One region of the Roseateles sp. PN1 genome, then DNA from elsewhere that is predicted to be linked to it. Evidence: predicted binding sites of a transcription regulator. Region 1 holds the regulator's gene; each other region holds the start of a gene.
The links. The regulator FNR, encoded in region 1, switches genes on or off when oxygen is low (the NO sensors DNR and NnrR bind a similar motif). The targets are predictions, from matches to a motif close to TTGATNNNNATCAA.
Positions count from the first base shown of each region.

Region 1 (3,271 bases):
GATGGACAAGATGAACTACCCGCGTGGGCTGGTTCGTTACGACACCCAGAATGGCTTGGCCCAGCACCTCAGCCCGGCGCAGAAGTTGCGCCGCATGTTCCGCCCGCGCGTCATCATTTACAGCGTGGTGCTGGTGACCCTGAGTACGGCTTTGCTGGCCAGCCTCTTGTTCTTGCGCAGCCCCGTCAAACTGGATGTGGTGCGTGACCGTGGCGTGCTGTCGCGCTTGGTGGAAGACGGCTATATCGAAAACCTCTACCGCCTGCAGATCATGAATGCGACCGAGGGCGCGCAGCAGTGCAGCCTCAGCGTCAAGGGCATGGAAGGCATTGCCTTGGGCAAGCCAGTGAGCTTGGTCTTGGCGCCTGCCGAAGCGCGCTGGGTGTCGGTGGCGGTGCGAATTCCGCCTGAGTCAGCGGCGCAAGCGGGTGTCGGTGCGCATCCCATCTCTTTTGCCTTGATGGGGCAGGCGGTTGACAAGGCGGGTGTTGCCAGCGGCAAGATCGAGATCAAGGAAAAATCGACCTTTGTCGTGCCGCGCTGAGCGCTAACGAATCATTTGAACAAGAAGTCCTTGCAGAGCAGGAGTTGACGCAATGAGTCAAGAAAACAAACGCACGACCGATTCCGCTAGCCCCTGGTGGCGTGAGAAGTTCATGTGGCTGGTGTGGGGTGGCCCGGGTGTGGTGGTGATCGCCAGCTTTGTGACCCTGTTCCTGGCCCTGCATTTCCCCGAGACGGTGCTGGATGAGTCCAAGGTGCAGACTACTTATGTGGGCAAGGCGTCCAAGGAAGCCGATCCAGCCTCCTTGGCGCCGGCCATGAAGGGCCGCAACCACGCTGCCACCGGCGCGCAATGAAATGAAGACCGAGCCCCGCAATCGTGTTGAGTCGGACGACGCCACCTTTGCGGTGGATTTGCCGCCGCCTACGTCCAGATTGGCGCGCTGGGCGATGGCAATCGCCTGGCCGGCCTTTGTGATGGCAGGGGTGACCGAGGGCTTGGTGTTTTCGGTGGTTGACCCCAGCGATTTGACCTGGTTCGGTGGCGAGCGCATGGAACTCTCCCGGCAGGCCGTCTACACGCTCAGCTTTCTGATTTTTTGGAGTGTCATCAGCTTGGCCTCTAGCATCAGCCTGATGCTGGCCACCTTGCCGGAGACGCCTGATGCACCCCAGGCTATTCACCCGCGGCGTTGGCCGCAGTAGGCTGCCGCAGGCCGCTCGCTCGGGCGGCGCTGAATGCCTGAATGAATAAAAGAAGGGCTGAGTACCACTCAGCCCTTCTTTCATTGTGCCGCTGGCGCGGCTCAGCCGCCCGCCGCCTGCCTCAGTTCAGCAAGTGCCGTTATTGACCAGCTTCTGCAGACCGGCTTGGTCGAGGATGCGCAAGTGGCGCTGCTTCACTTCCAGCAGGCCTTCTTCCTGGAACTTCGAGAAGGTCCGGCTGACCGTTTCCAGCTTCAGGCCCAGATAACTGCCGATTTCCTCGCGCGTCATGCGCAGCACCAAAGCGGCGGCCGAGAAGCCGCGCGCCTGCAGGCGCTGGGTCAGGTTTAGCAAGAAAGCCGCCAGGCGCTCTTCCGCCCGCATGCTGCCCAGCAAGAGCATCACGCCGTGATCGCGCACGATTTCGCGGCTCATGATCTTGTGGAACTGGCGCTGCAAATCGGTGAACTCACGCGACAGCTCTTCCAGCTGTTCGAAGGGAATCACGCAGACCTGCGAGTCTTCCAGCGCCACGGCGTCGCAGCTGTGGCGGTCGGTGCTGATGCCATCCAAGCCTAGCAATTCGCCCGCCATTTGAAAGCCGGTGACCTGGTCGCGGCCATCTTCTGAAGAGACACAGGTCTTGAAAAAACCGGTGCGCACCGCGTAAAGCGACTGAAAGGGGTCGCCGCTGCGAAACAAGGTGTCGCCGCGCGACACCTGGCGGCGCGTGGCCACCAACTCGTCTAACTGCTCGAGGTCACCCGACGACAAGCCAACGGGTAGGCAAAGCTCGCGCAAATTGCAACTGGAGCAGGCGACCTTGAGCGGTTCAATCTTGATAGGTACGGTGACGTTCATGGAGTGCATTATGGATGACGCATATCGCAGTGGGCAGGCGCCGTTGCCGGCATCTGTTCGGGGCAAGGCGGCGAATCGAACGTCTGCTCGCCGCCTATCGGCTTCGCCAAACATGATTTAGCTCAAGCCCAATGCGCAATGCATGCGATTGTTAGGGCAAAGAATGAGGCCAAACTTGATCTCGGTCAATCGCTTGTGTGGCGGGCTTGGCAATATGCGAGCCATGGTTTCTATCACCCAGCCCCAAGTCCTGTCAGGCAAAGACTCCGCCGTGAGCATCATCAACGAAGACCTGTTGCGCCGCTTCGATGTGTCCGGGCCACGCTACACCTCGTACCCGACCGCGGATCGCTTTGTTGAGGCCTTCACCGCCGAAAACTACGCGCAGGCTTTGGTGCAACGGGCCACAGGCTCGCAGATCGGCGGCGCTGCGCCCTTGTCGATCTATGTGCACATTCCGTTTTGTGAATCGGTGTGCTACTACTGTGCCTGCAACAAGGTCATTACCAAGCATCACGATAAAGCCGCTGAATACCTGCAGGCTTTGATCACCGAGATGGACTTGACGCTGGCGCATCTGGGGCGCGGCGCCGGGGTGTCTCAGCTGCATCTGGGTGGCGGCTCGCCGACCTTCTTCAGCGATGAAGAGTTGACGGGCCTGGTGCAGGCCTTGCGTGAACGCTTCCGCATCGTTGCTGGTGCCGAGATGGCCATCGAGGTGGATCCGCGCACGGTCAATGTGGATCGCCTCAAGCATCTGCGCAGCCTGGGTTTCAATCGCTTGAGTTTCGGCGTGCAAGACTTTGACCCGCATGTTCAAAAGGCGGTGCATCGCCAGCAGAGCTTTGCCAGCGTCGAGGCCTTGATGACGGCAGCGCGCGAGCTGGGTTTTGAGTCCACCAATGTTGATCTGATCTACGGCCTGCCGCTGCAAACGCCTGAGTCTTTTGCGCGCACCATCGAACAAGTGGGTGCCTTGAAGCCGGATCGCATCGCGCTTTACGGCTACGCTCATTTGCCGCAGCGCTTCAAACCGCAACGCCGTATCGACGAAGCCCAACTGCCGCCGGGTGCCGCCAAGGTGGCGATGTTGCATGGCGCGATTGAAGGCTTCATGACGCATGGCTACAGCTATATTGGCATGGATCATTTCGCCTTGGCGAATGACTCTTTGGCTGTGGCCAAGCGCCAGGGCCGCCTG
Region 1 is NZ_JBCARA010000002.1:498,252-501,522, reverse strand. It holds gene ccoG (cytochrome c oxidase accessory protein CcoG) at 1-544, shown strand, start outside; gene AABB87_RS04845 (hypothetical protein) at 597-860, shown strand; gene AABB87_RS04840 (hypothetical protein) at 862-1,209, shown strand; gene fnr (fumarate/nitrate reduction transcriptional regulator Fnr) at 1,336-2,070, opposite strand; gene hemN (oxygen-independent coproporphyrinogen III oxidase) at 2,294-3,271, shown strand, end outside.

Region 2 (3,271 bases), on a different contig from region 1:
GGTATAGCCCACCACGGTCGGCTTGCCGGTGGTGCCCGAGGAGGCGTGAATGCGCGCGACCTGGTTCTGCGGCACGGCGAACAGGCCGAAGGGGTAGTTGTCGCGCAGATCGTGTTTGGTGGTGAAGGGGAAGCGGCTCAGGTCCGCCAGCGTCTTGAGGTCGCTGGGGTGGACGCCGGCCGCATCGAAGGCGGCCTTGTAATGCGGCACATTGTCGTAGGCATGGGCCAGGCTCCAGCGCAGGCGCTGGAGTTGCAGGGCTTGCAACTCATCGCGGCTGGCGGTCTCGATCGGGTCCAACTCGCCCGGGGCGGGGATTCTTGCGCTCATATCAAAAGCTCGTCCTGAGTCAGTCAGTCGGTCAGTCAGCGGAAGCGGCGGCATCCGTGGGCATGGGCAAGAGCACCACGGGCTTGCCCTTGATGCGGTAAGACTTGCCACGGAACACCGCGATCAGCTCGTCGTTCTGGTTGGTGATGGTGATGTCGTAAACGCCGGTGCGACCGGCCAGCGACACCTCGTGGGCCACGGCTTTGAGCCGGTCGCCCAGACGAGCCGGTGCCACGATGTCGATGGCAAAGCCCGAGGCCACCGTCAACTCGTTGTAGGAGTTGCAGGCGAAGGCAAAGGCCGAGTCGGCCAATGTGGTGATGAAGCCGCCATGGCAGATGTCGAAGCCATTGAGCATGGACTCTTTGATCGTCATGACCAGGGTGGCTGCGCCGGGGGCGATGGCCAGAATTTCCATGCCCAAACCCTTGGACGCGCGGTCGTTGGCAAACATGCCATCCCGCACCGCTTCGGCAATTTCTTGTGCATTCATGGTGTCAGCGATCCTTGAACACGGGCTTGCGCTTTTGCAAGAAGGCATTGACGCCCTCTTGATAGTCATCGCCAAAGCCGAGCTGGCTTTGCGTTAGCCCCTCTTGCTTGAGCGCTTCGTCAAAGTCCAGCAAACCGGCCTGGTCAAACAGGCGGCGGGTTTGCGCCATGGCGCGCACCGGGCTTTGGCTCAGGCGCTGCGCCAGGGCTTGGGCGGTGGCGGCCAAGTCTTCATCGGCCACCACTTGGTAGATCAGGCCAATGGCTTGCGCCTCGGCTGCCGGCAGCTTCTCGCCCAGCAAGGCCAGTTGCAGGGCGCGGGCACGGCCCACCAAGCGTGGCAGCAGCCAGGTACCACCGCAGTCGGGGATCAGGCCGATCTTGGCAAAGGCTTGAATAAAGCTGGCCGACTGGCCGGCCAAGACCAAATCACAGCCCAAGGCCAAATTAGCACCCGCCCCGGCGGCCACCCCATTGACGGCCGCAATCACCGGCACCGGCATGCTGCGCACGCGCAGCGCCAGGGGCACGTAAAAGCCGTCCAGCAATTGGCCGATGTCCTTGGGCGCGTCAGCCGGGTCATCGCTGGGCTTGACATAGGGGTCAGACAGATCCTGACCGGCGCAGAAGGCGCGGCCCGCGCCGGTGATCACCACACAGCGCACCGAGGCATCCTCGGCCGCGGCGTCCAGCGCCTCGCGCAGCTGAGCGAGCAAGACCGAGGTGAAGGCATTGAGCGCCTGCGGACGGTTCAGCGTGAGCGTCAACACGGCGCCGTCCTGGCTGCTCAAATACTGCGGTTCTTGCTGCATGCGTGGCCCTGAATTGCGGCACAGTGGCTGGGGCATACCTCGGGCCCCGGCACTGCAATTTGACAAAAGTCGACCAAACAAACATTCTTGACCGACCGGTCGGTAGATCGTAGGCTGTGCATTGATTTAACGCAAGCGCAGCAAGGCAGTACTAACCCTAAACCGCCCAGCCCGCTCGCGCCCAAAGCCCTTTCGCCCACTCAGCTGCTTCAAACCCGAGAGCTCAAACACCATGCCCAGCTATGCCATCGACGGCGTCATCCCCGTCGTTCATCCCAGTGCCTACGTTCACCCCAGCGCCGTTTTGATTGGCGACGTGCATATCGGCCCGGGCTGCTATATCGGCCCCTGCGCCAGCCTGCGCGCCGACTTCGGCCGCATCGTGCTGGAAGCGGGCGTGAATGTGCAAGACAGCTGCGTGGTCCACGGCTTCCCAGACTCCGTCACCCTGGTGGAGCGCAATGGCCATATCGGCCACGGCGCCGTGCTGCATGGCTGCACCGTGCGCCATGACGCACTGGTGGGCATGAACGCGGTGGTGATGGACGAGGCCGAGGTCGGCGCCTACAGCATCGTCGCCGCCTGCGCTTTTGTGCGCGCCGGCCTCAAGCTGCCCGAAAAATCCCTGATCGCCGGCCTGCCCGCCAAGGTCATGCGCGCCTTGAGCGAGGACGAGATCAAATGGAAATTGCATGGCACCCAGACCTATCAAGACCTGACCCTGCGCTGCCACGCCACGCTGGTGGAGGTGCAGCCACTGGCGGCTGAAGAGGAGAACCGGCCGCAGCTCAAAGTGGCGGGGCCGAAGACTCTGATCGCTAACAAGCGAGCTTGAGCAAAGCTCGTTGGCGTCGGGGCGCCAGCATTGGCGTGAGCGGGGCCTGATGCCAGCCGCCGGCCTGCATCAAGCCGCCGTCAAACCCCGACCACGCAGTGCGGCAAAACAATGTCCACCACCAAGCCGCTGCCGGGTGCGCCGCCCAGGCTGAGCTGACCGCCAAGCTTTTGCACCATCATGAACACCAGATGCAGGCCAAGCCCCGTGCCGCCCTGCCCCCGTTTGGTGGTGTAAAAAGGTTCCAGCATATGGGCGCGGACGTCAGGCGCCACGCCTGCACCATCGTCGCGCACCTGCAGATGCAAATCCTCACCCACCGCATTGGCCTTGATGGTCACGGTCAGCGTTCGCCCTTCAACGCAGCCATGTTTCAGGGCATTCATCAGTAAATTCGACACCATCTGCCCCAAACTGCCCTTGGGCAAGCGCACGCGCAGACCAGCGGGAACATCCAGGCAATGATGAGCGCCGCGCTGATCGAATTCGGCCCAATGGGCGGCCAGAAGCTGCGCCAGCTCTTGTGACAGCAGCAGCTCCACCGGGGCCGCGGTCGCTTGCGCGTTCGTCAGGGTCTGAAAGCTCGCCAGCAGATCGGCCGCGCGCTCCAGATTGCGCTGCACCAGGTCACCCGCTCTTTCGATACGCAAACTCAGCTCTTGCAGATGGCTGCGCGACACCTTCTCCGCCCGCACCGCCTCTATCAGTTCACGGGCATAGGTCTTCAGGCCCGATGAAGAGGTGATGGCCACGCCCACCGGCGTGTTCACCTCATGCGCCATGCCCGCCAACATGCCTCCCA
Region 2 is NZ_JBCARA010000008.1:82,278-85,548, forward strand. It holds gene paaK (phenylacetate--CoA ligase PaaK) at 1-330, opposite strand, end outside; gene paaI (hydroxyphenylacetyl-CoA thioesterase PaaI) at 362-823, opposite strand; gene AABB87_RS13770 (enoyl-CoA hydratase-related protein) at 828-1,634, opposite strand; gene AABB87_RS13775 (phenylacetic acid degradation protein PaaY) at 1,867-2,469, shown strand; gene AABB87_RS13780 (ATP-binding protein) at 2,550-3,271, opposite strand, start outside.
Region 2: the regulator FNR is predicted to act here: its motif matches at 1,694-1,707, upstream of AABB87_RS13775 (phenylacetic acid degradation protein PaaY).

Region 3 (3,271 bases), on a different contig from region 1:
GCCTTTACCCTGTTTGAACGCTTCGAAGCCAAGCTTGAGAAGCACCAGGGTCACTTGGTGCGCGCCGCCGTTGAACTGACGCGGGACTGGCGCACCGACCGCGTACTGCGCCGCCTGGAGGCCATGCTGGCCGTGGCCGACCGCACGGCCTCGCTCATCATCACCGGCAATGGCGATGTGCTGGAGCCCGAGCTGGGGATTGTGGCGATTGGCTCCGGTGGCGCCTACGCACAAGCGGCCGCGCAAGCCTTGCTCAAGCACAGCACGCTCAGCGCGGCCGAGATCGTCAAGCAGTCGCTTGAGATCGCCGGCAATATCTGCATCTACACCAATCAAAATCACACCATCGAGGTGCTGGAATGAGTTCTATGACCCCGCAGGAGATCGTCTCCGAACTCGACCGCCACATCGTCGGCCAGCACCCGGCCAAACGCGCCGTGGCCATCGCCATGCGCAATCGCTGGCGGCGCCAGCAAGTGGACGACAAGCTGCGCGCCGAAATCACGCCCAAGAACATCTTGATGATTGGCCCCACCGGCGTGGGCAAGACCGAGATCGCGCGCCGCTTGGCCAAGCTGGCCGGTGCGCCCTTCATCAAGGTCGAGGCCACCAAGTTCACCGAAGTGGGCTATGTGGGCAAGGATGTGGATTCCATCATCCGTGATCTGGTCGAGATCGCCGTCAAGCAAGAGCGCGAGCAGCAAATGAAGCGCCAGCGCCTGCGCGCCGAAGACGCCGCCGAAGACCGCGTGCTCGACATCCTGGTGCCGCCACCCCGCAGCGAGGTCGGCTTTTCCTCTGCGGCTGCCCCAGCCACACCGGACAACACGGCCCGGCAAATCATGCGCAAGCGCCTGCGCGAGGGCTTGCTGGACGATAAGGAGATCGAGGTCGATCTGCTCGAGGGCAAGCCCAGCATGGAGATTCTTGGCCCCATGGGTCAGCCCGGCATGGAAGAGATGGCCGAGCAGCTCAAAGGCATGTTCTCGCAGCTCGGCGCCGGCAAGCGCAAGACCCGCAAGCTCAAGATGCAAGACGCGCTCAAGCATCTGATCGAGGAAGAAGCCGCCAAGCTGCTGAACGAAGACGACATCAAGACCGCCGCCTTGGCCGCCGCGCAGGAGATGGGCATCGTCTTCATCGACGAAATCGACAAGGTTTGCTCGCGCAGCAGTCATGCCGATAGCGGCACAGCCGAAGTGTCGCGCCAAGGCGTGCAGCGCGATCTGCTGCCGCTGGTGGAAGGCACCACGGTCAACACCAAGTACGGCATGGTCAAGACCGACCACATCTTGTTCATTGCCTCGGGCGCCTTTCACCTGGCCAAGCCCAGCGATTTGATCCCCGAGCTGCAAGGCCGCTTCCCGATCCGGGTCGAGCTGGGTTCGCTGTCGGTGAACGACTTTGAAGCCATCTTGAGCAGCACCCATGCCAGCCTGGTCAAGCAATACCAAGCTTTGCTGGCCACAGAGGGCGTCACCTTGGAGCTCAGCGCCGAGGGTATTCGCCGCCTGGCCGAAATCGCCTTCGAGGTGAACGAGCGCACCGAAAACATCGGCGCGCGTCGCTTGGCCACGGTGATGGAGCGCTTGCTGGACGAGATCAGCTTCGATGCGCCGAACTTGGGCGGTCAGACCCTCACCCTGGGCGGCGCCGAGGTGGACGCCAAGCTGGGCGAACTGGCCAAGAACGAAGACCTGTCGCGCTTCATTCTTTAAGCTGGCGGCATAACGCAGGGCTCGCGCGCAATCGCTCGCCCTGCGCCCTCAGCGAGGCCAAGAAAGCCGTGCTCAACTTGCGTCAGCGCCCGCAAGCACAGCTGCGCCTTAGCCCCGCTTGATTCAGGTCAATTCCAAACTCGGCTCGCCCCGCTACGCTGCGGGCTATGCCGCACCGCAAAGCCTCATTTCTCAACACCCGCAGCTGGGGCTTGGCCCGACCTTCGCCGCTGAACCCAGCGGCGGCGCGTGCCGAACGCGCATGGCGCTGGCCGGTGCTGATCGCCTTGTTCGCCACCATTCCGGCCTTCTACATCGAGCTGCTGGAGAACCTGCCCACGCCCCTGGCTCAGGCGATCTATTTTGCGGCAGCGGCCATCATGTGCACTTCGCTGTGGCGGGTTGGGCGCCACGTCAGCCACCCGCGCCAGTACCTGCGCAGCAATGGCCTTGATCTGCTGCTGGTGTTGGGCTTGCTGACGGCGGCGCTGATCGCGCCCAGCGCGCACTCCAACGTCGCCCTGGCGGTGCGCTTGTTTGTGTCCATGCTGACCCTGGTGCGCATGGTCTGGGCGCTGAAAAGCTGGGTCACGCGCGGCGGACTGGGCTATTTGCTCTCGCTGGCCTTGCTGGTGCTGGGCTTTTGCGGTGTGGGCTTCTGGGCTCTGGAGCCGCGCGCCCACGACCTCGGCGACGGCCTCTGGCTAGCCTTCACAACCGCCGCCACAGTGGGCTATGGCGACATCGTGCCGACCACACCCGCGGCCAAGATCTTCGCCGTGTTCGTGGTGCTGCTCGGTTATGCGGTGCTGTCGCTGGTGACGGCGGCCATCGCTGCGATGTGGGTAGAAAGCTCCGAGCGGCATATGGAGCAAGACATCTTGCGCGATATGCATGCGCAGCTGCGCACCGTGCACGAAGAATTGGCGGCACTGCGCGAAGAGCTCACAAAGAAATAAGCGGCTCGCCGCAAGCGCTAGCGCTGCGGCAGTGGCGACTTACAAGGCCAGCCGGTGCGACTGCAGGGCCAGCATGCCCTCGAAGATGAGCGAGTCCACCAACTCATGCGCAATCTCCAGCGTCGGTGACACCTTCCAGCCCGCGCCGCCGGTCATCAGCGTTAGCGGCACATGGCCGACGCGCTTTTGCAGATGGCGGTGCATGCGCTCGATCGCGCCGGTGATGGCGTAAGTGCCGCCGCTGGTCAGGGCGTCCGAGGTGTTGGTGGGGAAGTCGCGCACCTCGCCGGTGGGTACACGCAGGCCGGCGGTGCCGCCTTCCAAAGCGCGCAACATGATGCCGTGGCCGGGCAGGATCAGGCCACCGAGAAAGCGTCCGGTCTCGTCCAGCGCATCCACCGTCACTGCGGTGCCAATCATCACCACCAGGGCGGCACGGGGCGGCACCTCGGCGCCACAGCGGTTCAGCACATGCCAGCGCGCGCCGATCAGGGCCACAAAGCGGTCCACCCCCAGGCGGCCGGGGAAGTCATAGCCATTGCTTACGCCTGCGGCATGGCTGCTGGCCACCACCCAGCGGGGCTCCACCTCCCA
Region 3 is NZ_JBCARA010000001.1:680,699-683,969, reverse strand. It holds gene hslV (ATP-dependent protease subunit HslV) at 1-363, shown strand, start outside; gene hslU (ATP-dependent protease ATPase subunit HslU) at 360-1,718, shown strand; gene AABB87_RS02645 (potassium channel family protein) at 1,886-2,677, shown strand; gene AABB87_RS02640 (type III pantothenate kinase) at 2,717-3,271, opposite strand, start outside.
Region 3: the regulator FNR is predicted to act here: its motif matches at 1,837-1,850, upstream of AABB87_RS02645 (potassium channel family protein).